Regions from separate parts of the Mesorhizobium sp. ESP7-2 genome, predicted to be linked through region 2. Evidence: predicted binding sites of a transcription regulator. Region 2 holds the regulator's gene; each other region holds the start of a gene.
What was found. The regulator PhoB, encoded in region 2, activates phosphate uptake and scavenging genes when phosphate is short. The targets are predictions, from matches to a motif close to TGTCATNNANCTGTCAT.
Positions count from the first base shown of each region.

Region 1 (4,387 bases), on a different contig from region 2:
AGCTCTACCGGTCGATCGGCCAGAACGGACCGAATGTCGGCATTGCCCGCGCCATTGCCTTCACCAATTTCAAGCTGACCTGGGGAGTCAGGGACTACAAGCCCAGGGGCAAGGGCTGCGTGCTGACGGCGGCGAAGCCGAAACTGATCATCACCTACACATTGCCAAGCCCCTCCGCGCCGCTGCCGCCGGCCGTCCAGAAGAGCTGGGAGGTATTCATCGCCGGCGTCAGTGCCCACGAGAAGGTCCACGGCGCCAGTATGATACAAATGGTCCATGACATCGAAGCCGCGACAGACGGCCTGACCGTTGCCGATGATCCCAAATGCAGCAAGACCAGGGCCGAGGTGGTCCGTCGGCTCGACGCAATCTCGAAGGCGCGGGTGCAGGCAAGCCGCGATTTCGACCGCGTCGAACTCGGCCAGGGCGGCAATCTGCAGAAGCTCATTCTTGCGCTTGTGAATGGCGGCTGAAAGGCCACCGCGCCCTGCGGCGCGACGGCATATCGGCGTTTCGCCCGGTCCCTATCGGCTCAGATCGAGCGCCGCTGAGAGATCGCCCATCGGCGGCTGGTCGTTGTTGCGCAGTGCCTTGTCGCGGGCGACGATGCCGGTCAGCACCGGCAGATCGAAGCGCGCGGTGATGAAGCGCAGGATCGATGTGGTGTCGTATTGCGTGTGGTCGACCGTGCCCATCTTGGCATAGGGCGAGATGATGAAGGCCGGGATGCGGTTGCCCGGGCCCCAGCGGTCGGCCTTGGGCGGCGCGACGTGATCCCAGAAGCCGCCATTCTCGTCATAGGTGACGACGACGAGCATGTGGCTCCATTGCGGGCTTTTCTCCAGATGCGAAACGACGTCGGCCAGATGCTGGTCGCCGCTCGCCACGTCGGCATAGCCGCCATGCTCGTTGAGATTGCCCTGCGGCTTGTAGAAGGCGACTTGCGGCAGCTTGCCGTCATCGATCGCCTTGATGAACTCGGCGCCGTCCAGGCCGCCATCCCTGAGATGCTCGGTGCGCGCGGCGGTCCCGGGCGCGTAAGCCGCGAAATAGTTGAACGGCTGGTGGTGGAACTGGAAGTTCGGCACCGGCGTCGCGTTCTTGCCGTCCAGCGTTGCCTGCCAGGCGCCGGCATACCAGGCCCAGCTCACCCCCTTCAGCGACAGGAGATCGCCGATGGTGATGTCGTGCTGCGGCGGCAGCGTGGTGGGCGCGGCCGGGTCGGCGAGCGCCTTGTCGCCGCCCTCGGCCGGCTTGTTGTGGCTCGGCTGGTAGGGTGGCTGCATGGTGTTGACGGCGTAGAAGTCGGGCGTGATGGCGCCGTCATTGACGAATTTCGGCGCGCCGCCGAGCGCCGAGGCCGGCGAATTGTCGGCAACCTTCAGTGTCACGCCGTCGGGCTCGACGACGGCGATCTGGTCCTTCACCGGGCTGGTGTCGGCGTTGGGATAGACCGGCGTACAGGCGCAGGCGAGCTGGAAATGGTTGAGGAACGAGCCACCGAAGGCGCCCTGGAAGAAATTGTCGGCCAGCACGTATTTCTTCGCCACCGCCCACATCGGCAGGATCGAACCATCATAATGACCCATGACCAGGCCGCCGGAATCGGCCCAGGCGACGAATTTGTCGTTCTTGCCGCCGTCGATCTGCATCTGCTCCTGATAGAAACGGTGCCACAGATCGTGGGTGATGACGTTGGTGCCCTCGTTGAAACCCTTGGGGTCGTCTATGGCGAAGGCGGCGTTGGCGAGATGCGCCGTCTGCGCCTCCGTCACCGCGGGCGTGACACCTTTTCCGGTCAGCCCGCCCCAGGCCGGCGGAAGTTCGGCGAGCGGCTTGCCGTCGCGGTCGAACTGGCGCGCCTGATCGGTCGAGACATTGGCCAGCCCATTGGCGCCGGGGAAGCCGCCATAGAGATTATCGAAGCTGCGGTTTTCGGCATAGATGACGACGACCGTGTCTATCTTGTCGAAGCCGGGAGGGGCGGCATTGGCCGCCGCGAGAGGAATGAGGGCCGAACCGGCCAGACAGAAGGAAGTGAGGAGCTTGAGCCTCGTCATGGAAAGACCTCGTGGCTTGACGGTGGCGGGAGGAACGCGGGGAACCATAGCGGCAGGTAACGTGGATGCCTTGTCACCTTTGTGACATCCGCCGCCTCGGCGAACACGGTTTCGTGAGCACTGGGGCCGGTCATCAATCCGTTGCACTGCATTCCTATTTCCGGGCCAAAGCGGACCATGCCCCATGAAGACGAGACGATGGAAAAGCCTGATGATCGCGATTGCCGCGATCTCGACATTCGGCTTTGCTGCGCCCGCGAATACGGCGGACGGCGTCCATCCCGGCCCGCTATCGCGCGCGCAGGCGTTCGCGCGCGCCGAGGCGCTCACCGCCTTGGGGCGAAAAATGTTCTTCGACCCGGCGCTGTCGGCCTCGGGCAAGCAGGCCTGCTCGTCCTGTCATGATCCGCGCCACGCTTTCGGTCCGGCCTCGGCATCTCCGGTCGAGATGGGAGGCCCGAACCTCGACCAGCCGGGCGTGCGCGCCGTGCCGTCGCTGCGCTATCTCCAGGCGGCACCGGCCTTCACCGAGCATTTCCACGATTCCGAGGACGAAGGCGACGAGAGCGTCGACAACGGTCCGACCGGTGGCCTGACCTGGGACGGCCGCGCCGACCACGGCAAGGATCAGGCGAAAATCCCCCTGCTCTCGCCCTTCGAGATGGCCAACAAGGATGAAGCAGCCGTCTCCGCCTCCCTGCGCAAGACCGCCTATGCCGATGACTTCAAGGCCGTGTTCGGGCAGGATGTCTTCGAGCGCCCGGGCGACGCCTTCACCGCCGCCGCCGAGGCGCTTGGCACGTTCGAGCAGAGTGCCGCCGATTTCTATCCCTATTCCAGCCGCTACGACGCCTTCCTTGCCGGCAAGGCGACGCTGTCGGCGCTGGAACAGCGCGGCCGCGCCCTGTTCGAGGACGAGGCGAAAGGCAACTGCGCCTGCTGTCATATCAGTGAACCCGCCAATGACGGCGAGCCGCCGCAATTCACCGATTTCGGCCTGATCGCCATCGCCGTGCCGCGCAATCCGGCCATCCCTGCCAACGCCGACCCCGCCTATGCCGATCTCGGCCTATGCGGCCCGCTGCGCACCGATTTTCGCGGCCGCGCCGATTATTGCGGCCTGTTCAAGACACCGACGCTGCGCAATGTCGCTCTGCGCAAGAGCTTCTTCCACAACGGATATTTCCACACGCTGCGCGACGCCGTCGCCTTCTACGCCAGCCGCGACACCGACCCAGGCCACTGGTATCCCAGGAACGCCGACGGCACGATCAGGCAATATGACGATCTGCCAAAGGCTTACTGGGGAAATCTCAACCAAGAATCGCCCTTCAACGGCAAGAAACCCGGCGACAAGCCGGCGCTGAACGACGCCGAAATCGACGATATCGTGGCGTTTCTGCAGACGCTCACCGATGCCGATCAGCGGACCGAGCCAGCGAATTGAACCCTTGGACCTCGCGCGGGCCGACGTGCCGGATTGGCCGCGCCCGCGAACCAGTTTCTGGCCTTGCCGGATTGCCGCGCGGGCCGGGAGGAACGGTAAAGAAGGACATTCGTCATTAGGGCTTCCTAAACTGCTCTGGGGTATCCCTTGCCAATCGATGGTAGGACGCCGATGAACGCATTCGGGCGAGCAGTCGGATTTGTTGTGATCCTTGTCACCGGCGCAGCAATGCTGGTGGCTTTGCACATCGATGCCCAGCGGGATTACGCGCTTGCCAGGGAACGTTATCTGGAAAACTCCCGGGCGGCATCGCGCGCGACCGCCAAGACCGTCGAAGACGCCTTGCGGTCCGTCTACGAAAATGTCCGGACCCTGACCTATCTGCCAAGCGTCAGGAACCTCGACCGGCACGGCACCAATCTGGGCGACGAAGGCCGTGCGACCATCCAGCAGATCTACAATAACCTCGCTAACAACGTCTCCATTTCCGAGGTCTACTTCCTGCCGCTGGATTTCGACCCGGACCGCTTCGACGCCGTGACCGGCAAGCTCGAGGAGCCGATCCTCCAGTTCGACCAGTTGATCGTGAATGCCAGGGCAAGGTCAGACGCCGCCGCGGACACAAAGCCCGTCAAGCTGGATGACAATTCGCTGATCCGTCCGCCCGAAGAAGTTGAAACCTATGAATACCATGAGCTGGTCAAACAGCTTGCCTGGCTGAAGGCGAACTATCCCAATTCCAGCAACATCGACGGGCTGGATGTGCCGGTCATCGGCACGAAGGAACTCATCACCTGCGACAACACCGATTTCATCCATACCGGCAATGACGCTGATCGCTCCGGCTTCATTCTTTCGGTCCCGGTCTTCGGCCAGGATG
Region 1 covers NZ_JAIUGQ010000011.1:145,667-150,053, reverse strand. The annotation lists gene LB543_RS13715 (DUF922 domain-containing Zn-dependent protease) at 1-473, shown strand, start outside; gene LB543_RS13710 (acid phosphatase) at 525-2,060, opposite strand; gene LB543_RS13705 (cytochrome-c peroxidase) at 2,272-3,507, shown strand; gene LB543_RS13700 (putative bifunctional diguanylate cyclase/phosphodiesterase) at 3,712-4,387, shown strand, end outside.
Region 1: the regulator PhoB is predicted to act here: its motif matches at 2,132-2,148, upstream of LB543_RS13710 (acid phosphatase).

Region 2 (4,387 bases):
CCGCGCTGGGTGGTCATCAAATCAGTGGCTTACCGTGCCGCACTTTCCGGCATCGTCACCGGCATATTGCTGTCGATCGCCCGCATCTCCGGCGAGACGGCGCCGCTGCTCTTCACCGCGCTGAACAACCAGTTCTGGTCGAGCAATCTCAACGCGCCGATGGCCAGCCTGCCGGTCACCATCTTCCAGTTCGCTCTCAGCCCCTATGAGGAATGGCAGCAGCTGGCCTGGACCGGCGCACTCATAATCACATTGACGGTTCTCGCGCTCAGCATCTTTGCGCGCAGCCTGACCGGACGCAGAGAGGACAAATGAGCCAGATGTTGTCTCCAGACATGACGATTGCCACCGAGGCAGCCGCCAAGGCGAAGATCGAGGTCAAGAACCTCAATTTCTACTACGGCCAGTCGAAGGCGCTGAAGGACATCACGTTGTCGCTGCCCGAGCGCAGCGTGACGGCCTTCATCGGACCGTCGGGTTGCGGAAAGTCGACGCTGCTGCGCGTCTTCAACCGCATCTACGAGCTCTACCCCAAGCAGACCGCCGAGGGTCAGGTGCTGCTCGACGGCCAAAACGTTCTCGACCGCTCGCAGGATCTCAACCTGCTGCGCACCAAGATCGGCATGGTATTCCAGAAGCCGACGCCATTCCCGATGTCGATCTATGAGAACATCGCCTTCGGCGTCAGGCTCTATGAGAAGATCAGCAAGGCCGAGATGGACGGCCGTGTCGAACAGGCGCTGAAGCGCGCGGCACTGTGGACCGAGGTCAAGGACAAGCTGAACGCCAGCGGCCTCAGCCTGTCGGGCGGCCAGCAGCAGCGGCTTTGCATCGCCCGCACCGTGGCGGTGAAGCCGGAAGTCATCCTGCTCGACGAGCCGGCCTCGGCGCTCGACCCATTGTCCACCGCCAAGATCGAGGAACTGATCGACGAGTTGCAGGCCGACTACACGATCGTCATCGTCACCCACAACATGCAGCAGGCCGCGCGCGTCTCGAAGCAGACGGCTTTCATGTATCTGGGCGAACTGGTCGAATTCGACAAGACCGAGAAGATCTTCACGTCGCCTCGCGAGAAGCGCACGCAGGACTACATCACCGGCCGTTTCGGCTGATCTCACGCATACGAGGACCAGGATCATGGCCGAACACACAGTCGCAGCCTTCGACGAGGATCTCGGACAGATCAGCAGGCTGATCAGCGACATGGGCGATCTCGCCGGCACGATGGTCGGTGGCGCCACCAAGGCGCTGCTGAATTCGGACAACGCGCTGGCACAGCGCGTCGTCTCCGACGACGCCATCATGGACGCGCGCCAGCGCGAACTCGACGACCGCGCCATCACCCTGATCGCCAAGCGCCAGCCGATGGCCGACGATCTGCGCCATGTCGTCGGCTCGATCCGCATGGCGGGCGATCTCGAGCGCATCGGCGACCTTGCCAAGAACATCGCCAAGCGCGTCGGCTCCGTCGGCCTCACCGCCACGCCGCGCGACCTGTCGCACTCGATCGACTCCATGGCGCAGCTGGTGCTGATCCAGGTGCAGGGCATGGTCGAGGAATATGCGGCCGGCGATGCCGCCGCACTCGCCAAGCTCAGGAACGACGACGAACGCATCGACGTCAAATACACCTCGGTGTTCCGCGAACTCCTGACCTACATGATGGAGGATCCGCGCAACATCACGGCTTGCACGCATCTCTTGTTCTGCGCCAAGAACCTCGAACGCATCGGCGACCATGTGACCAACATCGCCGAGAATGCGTATTATGTGCTGACCGGCACGCAACTGCCCGCCAACCGTCCGAAGCAGGACGAGACGGCGATGTCGGTGCCGGCGGCTTGACGGCAGGGATGATCAATCGATGATCGCGCCACGCATCATGGTGGTGGAGGATGAGGAGCCGCTCGGCGTGCTCCTCCGCTACAATCTGGAATCGGAAGGTTACCAGGTCGAGGTGGTGACACGCGGCGACGAAGCCGAGATCCGCCTCCAGGAGAACGTGCCCGACCTCCTGGTGCTCGACTGGATGGTGCCGGCGGTTTCCGGCATCGAGCTCTGTCGGCGCCTGCGAATGCGGCCCGAGACCGAGAGGCTGCCGATCATCATGCTGACGGCGCGCGGCGAGGAGAGCGACCGCGTGCGCGGCCTTTCGACCGGTGCCGACGATTATCTGGTCAAGCCGTTCTCGACGCCGGAATTCATGGCCCGGGTCAAGGCGCTGCTGCGCCGCGCCAAGCCGGAAGTGCTGTCCAGCGTGCTCAAGGTCGGCGACATCGTGCTCGACCGCGAATCGCACCGGGTCTATCGCAAGAAGAGCGAGATCCGGCTCGGACCGACCGAGTTCCGGCTGTTGGAATTCATGATGCGCCATCCCGGCCGGGTGTTCTCGCGCAGCCAGCTGCTCGACAATGTCTGGGGCGAGACGATCTACATCGACGAGCGCACCGTGGACGTGCATGTCGGTCGGCTGCGCAAGGCGGTCAACAATGGCCGCATGCCGGACGTCATCCGCACCATCCGCGGCGCGGGCTACGCGATCCGCGAGGATTAAAGCGCCGCTCAGCCAGCGCGAGTGCAGCGAAACATGCCTCGCCTCGCGGAAATGGCCATTCAACTCGCTGTGCCGTTGCCATGTCGAGCGTGCTGTCGGGTTTGCGCATCTGAACCGGTGTCGAACTTTCCACTCCCCCCAGCGTCGGCGTCACACCGATCGCACGGCATGGGTGTCACTGTCATCGAAGCCGTCAATAGCTTGGGACGCCCAGTCAAGCAGTTGGGACGCGCAGTCATGGCGTCCGGCCATGCGTTTCCCGGAGTGCAAGGCGTTGCGCGGTTTCAGGCAACGCTCTTCCCGGCACTCCCTCTCACTTGCACGCTCAGCGCGAAAATCTCCTGGTCGACGAAAGTCAATGCGCGCATGGCGCAGCCTTCGCGAATGAGCGGCAGCTCGTTCGGCTCGGTGTCGAAGGAAATCGATTCCGAATGCTGGCCGCCGGCGGTCTGGGCGATGGCCTCGCGCAACGCCGGCTCGATCAGGTCGAAGGCGGCGGCGCTGACGCCGACCATGGCGACCGGTGCGGGATCGATCAGCGCGAACAGGCTGCCCAGCCCATAACCCAGCGCCTCGCCGGCCTTGCGGTAAAGAGATCGGGGGCTAGGGCGGTCTGCGGCGTAAACCTGCCTGAGGACTTATATCACGTGCCCCTTCCGCCGGCGTGACCTATAGCCGGCGCCGCGCGGCAAGACGCGCCTTCATCCGTGCCTTTGCCGATTCAGTGCCATCGTGGAAGGTGTCGAACCACTTGTCCCATGGCACTTCCAGCGTGCCGTAGTTCACCTCAAAGTAGCGATGATGAAGCTGGTGGTGGAAGGTGCCCAGGTCGACGCGCTTGCGCCCGGCCAGCCAGAGCCCTTCGAACCCGGTATGGGTGGTAATGGCGTAAAGGCCATAGAACATCAGGTGGCAGATAAGATGCACCGGGCTGGACGGAACAACGAAATGGACCAGCGCGGTTCCGAAATAGAAAATGTGTTCAACCGGGTGCATCGCAAGGCCCGACCACGGCCCCACATCAATATTGCGGTGATGCAGCGCGTGGATGCGGTAAAGGAGCTTCGTATGGAGCAGCCGGTGAATCCAGTAGAAGTAGAAACTCTCCCAGATCGGGATCAACAGGAAGAGGCCGACGAACCAGACCGGGTGGCCGGACCATGTTAGAGTCGGCGCATAGCCATTGGCCATCGCCCACCAGACCAGCGCCTCGTATGCCGACCAGATCGTTACGCCCGAAGCCAGCGACCAGAACACGTTGTCGGCCAGTTGGCTGTCGAAACTGAAGGCGCGCCCCTTGCGCGGGTAGGGGCGCGGATCAAACTTCTTGTCGGTGCCCTGCAACTGGTGGCGGTGAAAAACAAGATGCAGCCCCTGCGCTACAACTACCGTCAGGCCGAAGTTTCGTAGCCAGATCAACACGATCCATAGCCCGGGCTCCTTCGCCTGGGCAAGCGTGGGGCTGGCCAAGGCATAAGCCGCGAAGGCCAGCCCCACGATGACGAGATTGATTGAGACAGGCAGCCAGCTTCCGACATACCAGCGAAAGATCGCTGCGAGGTTCAGCGGCCAGCGCCAGACCGGCGCAATCTCAATGGGCAGGCTGTCGGGGACGTGGTTCCATTCCTTCCGGTCTGACATCGATGTCGCTCTTTTCCGGCCGTGGTTCATGCGCAGGGTATTGCTCGGAAATTGACAACACAAAGAATATCTTTTCAGGTATTGGGGTCATTTTAATTGACGGTAAGATCTCATGAAAACACCGCACCCGACCTGGCTGCTCGCCTTCGAGGCGGCGGCGCGGTATGGCAGTTTCACCGCCGCGGCCGC
Region 2 covers NZ_JAIUGQ010000025.1:33,175-37,561, forward strand. The annotation lists gene pstA (phosphate ABC transporter permease PstA) at 1-315, shown strand, start outside; gene pstB (phosphate ABC transporter ATP-binding protein PstB) at 312-1,115, shown strand; gene phoU (phosphate signaling complex protein PhoU) at 1,141-1,848, shown strand; gene phoB (phosphate regulon transcriptional regulator PhoB) at 1,868-2,557, shown strand; partial or broken gene LB543_RS21785 (sugar kinase) at 2,842-3,174, opposite strand; gene LB543_RS21790 (sterol desaturase family protein) at 3,227-4,198, opposite strand; gene LB543_RS21795 (LysR family transcriptional regulator) at 4,311-4,387, shown strand, end outside.

Region 3 (4,387 bases), on a different contig from region 2:
AATCTCAACCTGCCGATCTACAAACGCATCTCGAGCAATCTGTTGATCTCGAACGCCAAAGAGAAGGCCGAGGCCGACCGCCAGATCGCTGGTCTCAGGATCAAGACGCCGACGCGCCATGCGTTGGCTTCCAGCCTTTCCGGCGGCAATCAGCAGAAGATCGTCATCGGCAAATGGCTGGCCCACGGCGCCAAGCTGTTCATCTTCGACGAGCCGACGGTCGGCGTCGATGTCGGCACCAAGGCGGAGATCTACCGCCTGTTTAGCGCGCTCTTGTCGAAGGGCGCCGGCATCATCCTGATCTCGTCCTATTTGCCGGAAGTCTATGAACTGGCTGACACGCTGCACGTGTTCCGCCGCGGCAAGCTGGTGGCCACCCACGGGTTCCACACCGCCGATCACGAGGACATTCTCACACAGGCGCTCGCCGAGAAACAAGAAAAGCTGGGAGGAAAGACATGAGCACCGAGGCGATTCCTGCCGAAAAACCGAAGCGCAATTACAACGCCCTGTTCGGACTGACGCTGCTGGCGCTGCTGGTGCTGCTGTGGGTCATCCTGTCGTTATCCACATCGAGCTTCGCGTCGGCCAACAACATCTCGAATCTGCTGCGTCAGGGTTCGATGATCGCAATTTTGGCTGTCGGCCAGACCTTTGTCATCATCACCGGCGGCATCGATCTGTCCGTCGGCGCGGTGGTCGGCTTCGCAACCGTCATCGCCGCGATGTCGATCAATGCCGGCGTCCCGGTCTTCCTCGCCATCCTGCTCACCCTGCTGGTCGGCGTCGCCATCGGCCTCTTCCATGGTTTTGGCATCGTCAAGATGGGCCTGCCGCCCTTTATCATCACGCTGGCGACCCTGACGTCGCTGCGCGGCATTGGCCTTTTGATGACCAACGGCAATTCGATTTCGATCAACAACGATGCTTTCCAGGAATTCTCGCGCAACTCCTTCGTCGGCATCCCCAATCTGTTCTGGATGGTGCTGCTGGTCGGCATACCCGCCTATGTCTTCCTGCATCACAGCCGCTGGGGCCGGTACCTGTTCTCGGTCGGGTCGAACGCCGAGGCCTCGCGCCTGTCCGGCGTCAATGTCCAACGCACCATCTTCATGGCCTACACGCTGTCGGGTCTCTGCGCGGCGTTCGTCGGCGTGCTCTTGGCTTCGCGCATCGGCATCGGCAATCCGACCCAGGCCGAAGGATGGGAACTGCAGGCGATCGCCTCGTCGGTGATCGGGGGCACCTCACTGTTCGGCGCGGTCGGCTCGGTACACGGGCCACTGCTCGGCGCCTTCATCCTGGCGACCATCAACAACGGCGCCAACCTGCTCAACGTCAACGCCTTCTGGCAGCGTGTCATCACCGGCGTGCTGATCATCGTCATCGTCTATTTCGATGGCCTGCGTCGCCGCGGCGGCAAGTAGCGACAAACCAAAATCGATCGCCGGCCCTGTCGGAAACGGGCCGGCGATTTCGTGACAGAGTGGATTGAAGCATGAAAGCCGTCGTCTGCCGCTCGCCAGGTGAGCTTATCCTGGAAGACCGCCCTGCTCCCGGCTCGCCGCCTCCCGGCTGGGCGCTGGTCGCGGTCAGCCATGTCGGCATCTGCGGCACCGACTATCACATCTTCGAGGGCAAGCACCCGTTCCTCGCCTATCCCCGCATCATGGGCCACGAAGTCTCCGGCACCGTCGTCGAAGTTGGCGAAGGAGTCGGTCTTGCGGTCGGCGAACCGGTGATCATCAACCCCTATCTCTCCTGCGGCAAATGCATTGCCTGCCGGCACGGCAAGCCAAATTGCTGTGTCAGGATCGAAGTGCTCGGCGTGCATCGCGACGGCGCCATGTGCGAACGGATCCTGGTGCCGGCGCAGAACCTTTATCCCACAAACGGGCTGTCGCTCGCCGACGCCGCCGCCGTCGAATTCCTGGCCATCGGCGCGCATGCCGTGCGCCGCGCGCGTTCCGAGCCCGGTGGACGCGCGCTGGTCATCGGCGCCGGTCCGATTGGGCTTGGCACCGCCATCTTCGCACGCATTGCCGGGCTCGACGTGACACTTCTCGACATGAGCAGCGAAAGACTGGCCTTCGCCGCGAGTGAGCTCGGCTTTTCGATTCTCGACGGCTCGCAAGCACCCGTGTCAGATCTGGTGCGTGATGCGACCGACGGCGAAGGCTTCGACGCGGTCTTCGATGCCACCGGCAACACCCGGTCGGTGCAATCGGCCTTCGCCCATGTCGCGCATGGCGGCACGCTGGTGCTGGTCAGCGTCGTCAAGGACGACATCGTCTTTTCCGACCCTGAGTTCCACAAGCGCGAAATGACATTGATCGGCAGCCGCAATGCGTTGCGCGCCGACTTCGATCATGTCGCCGCCTCGATCCGCAATGGGGCCGTGCCGCTAGCCAAGCTCGTCACCCACCGCACCACGCTGGCCGATACGCCAGGGGATCTCGCACGCTGGGCGCACGAAAAGTCGGGCCTGATCAAGGCCGTGATCGAGATCGGATAGCCTTACAGCGCCGATAGCTTCAGCTCCACTCGCTCGGCAGGGAAGCGAGATTCGGAAAACTGGATCGGCTGGCCGTCAGGCGTGACGTTGACCGCCACCGTGACCAGCACGATGGCGCCCGGCTGCAGGTCGAGGTCGGCAAGATCGGCGGCGTCCGCATGGCGCGCCGACAGCACCGTCGACTGCCTGAGATAATCGTCTATACCGAAACGGGCCAGGGACGCGGTGATCGATCCGGTCTGCGCCATCGCCTTGTCGATGCCGGCAAAGCGCCTCCCCTCGAACCAGACGGCGGCGCGCGACACCGGCCGCCCGTCGGCCTCGCCGCGTGTCTCCAGCCGTATCATCTCGGCACCCCGGGCCAACCCGAGCCCTTCGGCAACGCGCTGGCTGGCGGGCTCGTTCGATGAGGAGAGCAGCACGATGTGCCGTTCCGATGTCTGCCCCTGCAGGCCAGTCGAAAAGCGTGTCCGCGCGCCGATCGGATAGGACAGCCGCTTGCGCGACAAGACGAAGGTGCCGCGTCCCTGCTCGGCCCGCAATACGCCCTCCTGCACGAGCGCCGATATGGCGCTGCGTACGGTGTGACGGTTGACGCCGTAGCGCTCGGCCAGCGCGACCTCGGGCGGCAGCGCGGCATTCTCGGCGAAATCGCCGGTGGCAATCGCTTGCAGGATCCTATCGGCGATCTGTCGCCACAGTGAGACGCCGCTGCGCCGTTCGATGCTGTCGGCCACCTGCTGCCCGATCATGTTTTTGCCCCCCGGCCTGTCACGCACCCGTCATGGACTCGCGTTAGGTAAAATGTATAATTTGTATAGTTGTCTATATCAATAGACAAATTTAGCGAAGAGGAAAGTTGGCGATGCGAGGACAGGAAGCCCGCGACCAGGCCGAGCGCAAGGCCGCCATGGCGACGCTGGCGCAATCGAGCGGCGACGACATCGTGCGGCTCTGGAACGAGGCCGGCCTGCCTTCGCAAGCCGAATTGCTGCGCGGCCCCGAGACCGGCCTGGTCACCCTGCGTGGCCGCATCGGCGGCGGCGGCGCGCCCTTCAATGTCGGCGAAGCGACCGTCACTCGCGCTACCGTCCGGCTGCCATCCGGGCAGGTCGGCCATTGCTACGCGCTTGGCCGCGACAAGCAGAAGGCGAAGCTGGCAGCCATCGCCGACGCGCTCTGGCAGGACCCTGCCCGCCGCACCGAGGTCGAGACCGGGCTCATTGCACCCTTGCGGTCGGCTCTGACCGCTGCCCACGAAAAACGCCGCGCCGAGACGGCGGCAACGAAGGTGGATTTCTTCACCATGGTTCGCGGAGAAGATTGATGGATATCGCTGCGCAATCGATCGAAGGCGGTTTCGCCGATCCGGTCTTCAACGCCCAGGCCATGTTTCGGGCCGTCATGGGTGCCATGGCGCGGCCTGGCAGCGTCCAGCCGTTGCCGGCGCTGGCCCGCCCGCCGGCGCCGCTTTCGGCAACATCAGGCGCCATTGCCCTGGCGCTGTGCGACAACGACACGCCGCTCTGGCTCGACCCGGCACTGCATGCATCCGCGGCGATCGGCTCCTGGCTTGGCTTCCACACGGGCGCGCCGCTGGCCAATACGTCGGCCGACGCGCATTTCGCGTTCATTGCCATGCCCGCCGAGATGATGGCGCTCGACGGTTTTTCGCAGGGCACGCAGGATTATCCCGACCGATCGACGACGCTGATCCTGCAGGTCGGCGACCTCGCTTCAGGGGCCCCGCTGTTGCTGGAAGGCCCCGGCATCGAAACCAGCGCCACGATCGCACCGGCCCAGATGCCGCGCCATTTCGTCGAGCAGTGGAAGCAAAACAACAAGCGCTTTCCTCGTGGCGTCGACATCATC
Region 3 covers NZ_JAIUGQ010000005.1:177,838-182,224, forward strand. The annotation lists gene LB543_RS07690 (sugar ABC transporter ATP-binding protein) at 1-462, shown strand, start outside; gene LB543_RS07695 (ABC transporter permease) at 459-1,427, shown strand; gene LB543_RS07700 (zinc-binding alcohol dehydrogenase family protein) at 1,499-2,515, shown strand; gene phnF (phosphonate metabolism transcriptional regulator PhnF) at 2,518-3,267, opposite strand; gene phnG (phosphonate C-P lyase system protein PhnG) at 3,381-3,842, shown strand; gene phnH (phosphonate C-P lyase system protein PhnH) at 3,842-4,387, shown strand, end outside.
Region 3: the regulator PhoB is predicted to act here: its motif matches at 3,285-3,301, upstream of phnF (phosphonate metabolism transcriptional regulator PhnF).

Region 4 (4,387 bases), on a different contig from region 2:
GCCGCGACGGGCTACCGCACCGGGCTGGAGCGCATGGTCGGCGATCTCGGCGTCCTCGACGAGAAGGGCGTTCCGCTCTTCAACGGCGGCCAGGCCGATCCGAAACTGCCCGGCCTGTGGTTCACCGGCATGCGGCCGAGCATCCGCGGCTGCTTCGCCAATGCCGCCATTTTGGCCAGGGCGATAGCTGGGCGGATCGCCGGTCCCGGCCATCCGGGCACCTCACGCTGATTTCGGCTCCAGTAGTCGGAACCGACAGCCTCGGTCGGCATCTCCTCGTCGGCCTTGCCGGCATTGTTGAGGGCAAGCGAGGGTGAGAGCCAATTCACGCGCCAATCTTTCCCGAGGCTTGAATACAACACCGCACATAAAAAGAGGGGCCTCGGATCCCCGAAGCCCCTCCCGCTTTGTCTCGCCCGACGTCAGACGGCGATCTTGCCGCCGCCCTGTTTGGTGATCGCCACGACCGCCGGCCGCACCGGCATGTCGGGCTTGAAGTCGGGCCAGCGGGTCGACGGGTCCTCATAATAGGAGGGCCGGCCAAACGCTTCCCAGTCCTCGCCACCGTCGCCCGGATGCTGGACGGCGACGAAGGCGGTCTGATCGTCCGGCGTAAACAGCGGCCCGCACATCTCGGCGCCGATCGGCACCCGGAAGAACAGTTTCGAGGTCGCCCGCGCCGATCCTTCCGTGTCCACCGCCCACAGGCCGTCGGTGCGGCCGGTGGCTTTCGGGCCCTGGCCGTCGGTGGCGACCCACAGGCGCCCGGCCGAATCGACCGCGCAATTGTCGGGCATGCCGAACCAGCCATTGGCCGTCGTCGCGGTGGAGAAGGTGGCCCCGACATCGGCCACCGACGGGTCGCCGCATTTCAGCAGCACTTCCCACTTGCCCTTGGTGGCGGCGAAATCGCCGCCGTCCTCGACGATCTCGATGATATGGCCGAAGGCATTCCCGGCGCGAGGGTTGGCGGCCTCGACCTGATCGGCCTTGCGCTTGGAATTGTTGGTCAGCATGACATAGACCTTGCCGTTGCCGGCATTGGGCTGGATGTCTTCTGGCCGGTCCATCTTGGTGGCGCCAAGCAGGTCGGCGGCGCGGCGCGTCTCGATCAGCACGTCGGCCTGGCCGGCAAAACCGTTTTCCGCCGTCAGCGGACCCTGGCCGAACACGATCGGCATCCATTCGACCGAGCCGTCCTCGGCGAATTTGGCGACATGCAGCGTGCCGTCGTCGAGCAGGTCCTTGTTGGCCGCGCGGTCGCCGGCGTTGAACATGCCCTTGGTGACGAATTTGTAGACATAGTCGAAGCGCTCGTCGTCGCCGAGATAGAAGACGACGCGGCCGTCCTTGGCGACGATCGATTCGGCGCCCTCATGCTTGAAGCGACCCATGGCGGTGCGCTTGCGCGGCACCGAATTCGGGTCGTTGACGTCGACCTCGACGATCCAGCCGAAGCGGTTGGGCTCGTTCGGTTCCTTGGCGAGGTTGAAGCGGTCGTAATGCCCGCCCCATTCATAGGCGCCTTCCGGGATGCCGAGGCGCTTGTAGTTGGCGGCTTCCTTGTGGCCTTCCGGCAGCTCGCCGGAAAAATAGCCATGGATGTTCTCCTCGGCCATCACATAGGTGCCCCAGGGCGTGACGCCGCCGGCGCAGTTGTTGATCGTGCCGAAGACTTTCATTCCGGACGGATCGGCATTGGTCTTGACGCGGTCATGGCCGGCGACCGGGCCGGACAGCGCCATCTCGGTGCTGGAGGTGATGCGGCGGTTGAGCTTGCCGTCGCGCACCACCTGCCATTTGCCGCCGTCCTTGCGGATCTCGACGATGGTGCCGCCATGGGCGGCCATCTCGACATCGACCTGCTCCTTCGAGAGCGGCGCCACCTCGGCCGACTTCTTGCCGTCCTTCTCGACGATCTTGACGAGGCCCGGGAACATCAGATGCGGGTTGGTGTATTCGTGGTTGACCACCAGCAGGCCATGGTCCGCCGAGCCGTCGATCGCGATATAGCCGACATAGTCGTTGTTGTAGCCGAACTGCCTTGCCTGGGCTTGCGCCGACTGCTTGGTTGGGTCGAATTCCGGCGAATCGGCAAACAGCGGATCCCCCCAGCGCAACAGCACGTCGGCGTCGTAGCCCGGCGCGACATGGTGCTTGTCGTCGATACCGGCCTCCAGCTCGTCGAATTTGAAGGCCGAGCCGTCCGCGGCGCGGGCATCGCCGGCGGCGATCATGGCCAGCGGGCTGACGGTGGCGGCGATCGCCGAGACGGCAAGCGAACCTTTGAGGAAGCCACGGCGCGAAAAACGTGCGGCGATGATCTCGCCCATCGTGCGGTTTTCGCTGGGATTGTTGGCCGGGCCTTCGTTTTCCTCGAGCAGGCTGGTGCGGAATCGGGCGTCGGGGGTGCGATGTTCGGTCATGGGAGCCTCTGGCTTGGATTGGCTGGAGCTTGTTGCCTGTTCGACGCCTTACAGTCGGCGGATCACATTTTCGTGACAGGATATCGGCCCTGCCGCTCCCTCACGCTACCGTTTTTCATGCCGGGTCTGGGACTTTGGTCCAACCTTGCGCCTGCAAAGGTCCTGAGAGAGAAACGCAACGGTCGGAGGTCGCTTCCGGTCACCACGTCTTTCGGCGATGTTGGTTGCACTGCAACGTTGGGGTGAGCGCGCCGGCTCAATCGACGGAGATCAGTATGCACGGATCGATCACGGCCCGTTGTTGCCGTCTGGTTCTCGGATCGGCGGCCCTTCTGGCGCTGACCGTCGCCCCCTATGGAATTACCCTCCATGGCTTCGTGCCTGGAATCCATGCCGCAACCGCACATGCCGACAGGGGTGGCAACAGCGGCGGCGGTAGCAGCGGCAATGGCAACGGCGGCGGTAACAGCGGAAACGGCGGTAACAGCGGCGGCAGCAGTGGCAACGGCAACAGTGGGAATAGCGGGAACAGTAACGGGAATAACGGGAATAGCGGCGGCGGCAACAACGGAAAAGGCAAGGGGCAGGGCGACAACAACTCCAGCCATGTCAACGCCACGACCGGCGACAAGGTCGACGTGGACGGCAGCAAGATTTCAGTTCAGCACCCCGACGGCATGACGGAAACCATCGAGAACGGCCGTTTCAGGATGAAGGATGCGCTCGGCCGCACGATCATCGACCGCCGGGCCACACCGGCCGATGTCAGCCGTCTCAAGGGCCTGTGAATTTCGGCCCTGTGAATTTCGCCCTTGTGAAGCTGGTCAACAGGCAACGACCGGTTTCACACGTCACCTCCGCCGCCCCCCGGCGGAGGTGACCTCCTTTTGCGTGGCGTAGCGCTTTTCCTGGCGGAATGCGTAAAAACAAGAGCTGGAGCGACTCGGCGATCAAACGCTGAACCGCCCTATGAGAAGTCCCGCTCGCGGTCGCGAAACTCGCGCATCATGAGGGCTGCTTCAGTGCGGTTTCGCACGTTGAGTTTCGACAGCACCCCCGTCATGTGGTGCTTGACGGTCTTCTCCTGCAGCTCCAGGCGCAAGGCGACTTCCTTGTTGCTCAGCCCCTCCGCCACCAGCCGCAGGATTTCGGTCTGCCGGCCGGTGAGTTGCCGCAGCCGGTCCGCCACGCCGTTGGCAGGCTGCAGGGACTGCACATCGGAAAGCAGCCGGGCCGACAGCATCGGCGAAAGATAGCTTTCGCCAGCCGCCACGTTGCGCAGGATATCGGCGAGCGAGCGCGACCCGACGCCTTTGAGGACATAGCCGCGCACCCCCGCGTTCAGGGCCTTGGTCACATCGGCATTGGCCTCTGAAACAGTCAACAGGACGATCTTCTGGGCGGGATGGTCGGCAAGGATGTTTGCAACCGCGGCCAGGCCGCCGCCTGGCATCGAAATGTCGAGCAGCAAGATGTCGGGCTGCACGGTCGAGGCGATGCGTTCCGCGTCCTGCGCGGTCGCACCTTCCCCGGCCATCTCGAAGCCTCCGATCTCCGACAGGCTGCGCGTCACGCCTTCGCGGAACAGCGGATGGTCGTCGACAATGGCGATGCGGATTGCGCCCATCATGCTTGCTCCTCAACCGAAAGACGGATCACCAGCTTCGTGCCTTTCGGCCCGCTCAGGGTTTCGAACTGTCCGCCGATGCTTTCGACCCGCTCCCTGAGGCCGGCCAACCCCAACCCCTCGGCCCGCGCCGGATCGAAGCCCGGCCCGCCATCCGACACTTCAACGAAAAGCCTGCCATCTTTCATTCCTGCACGCACCGCCTGATCCTTCCCCCGCCCGTGGCGGTAGGCATTGTTCAGCCCCTCCTGCACGAAGCGATAGATGCTGATCTTCTCAGAAGCGCCGGGCTCGGGCAAATGTCCGGGCAGCGTCAGCTTCACCGACGTGCCGG
Region 4 covers NZ_JAIUGQ010000034.1:17,680-22,066, forward strand. The annotation lists gene LB543_RS25395 (flavin-containing monooxygenase) at 1-231, shown strand, start outside; gene LB543_RS25400 (PhoX family protein) at 423-2,426, opposite strand; gene LB543_RS25405 (hypothetical protein) at 2,702-3,214, shown strand; gene LB543_RS25410 (response regulator) at 3,394-4,056, opposite strand; gene LB543_RS25415 (sensor histidine kinase) at 4,053-4,387, opposite strand, start outside.
Region 4: the regulator PhoB is predicted to act here: its motif matches at 2,488-2,504, upstream of LB543_RS25400 (PhoX family protein).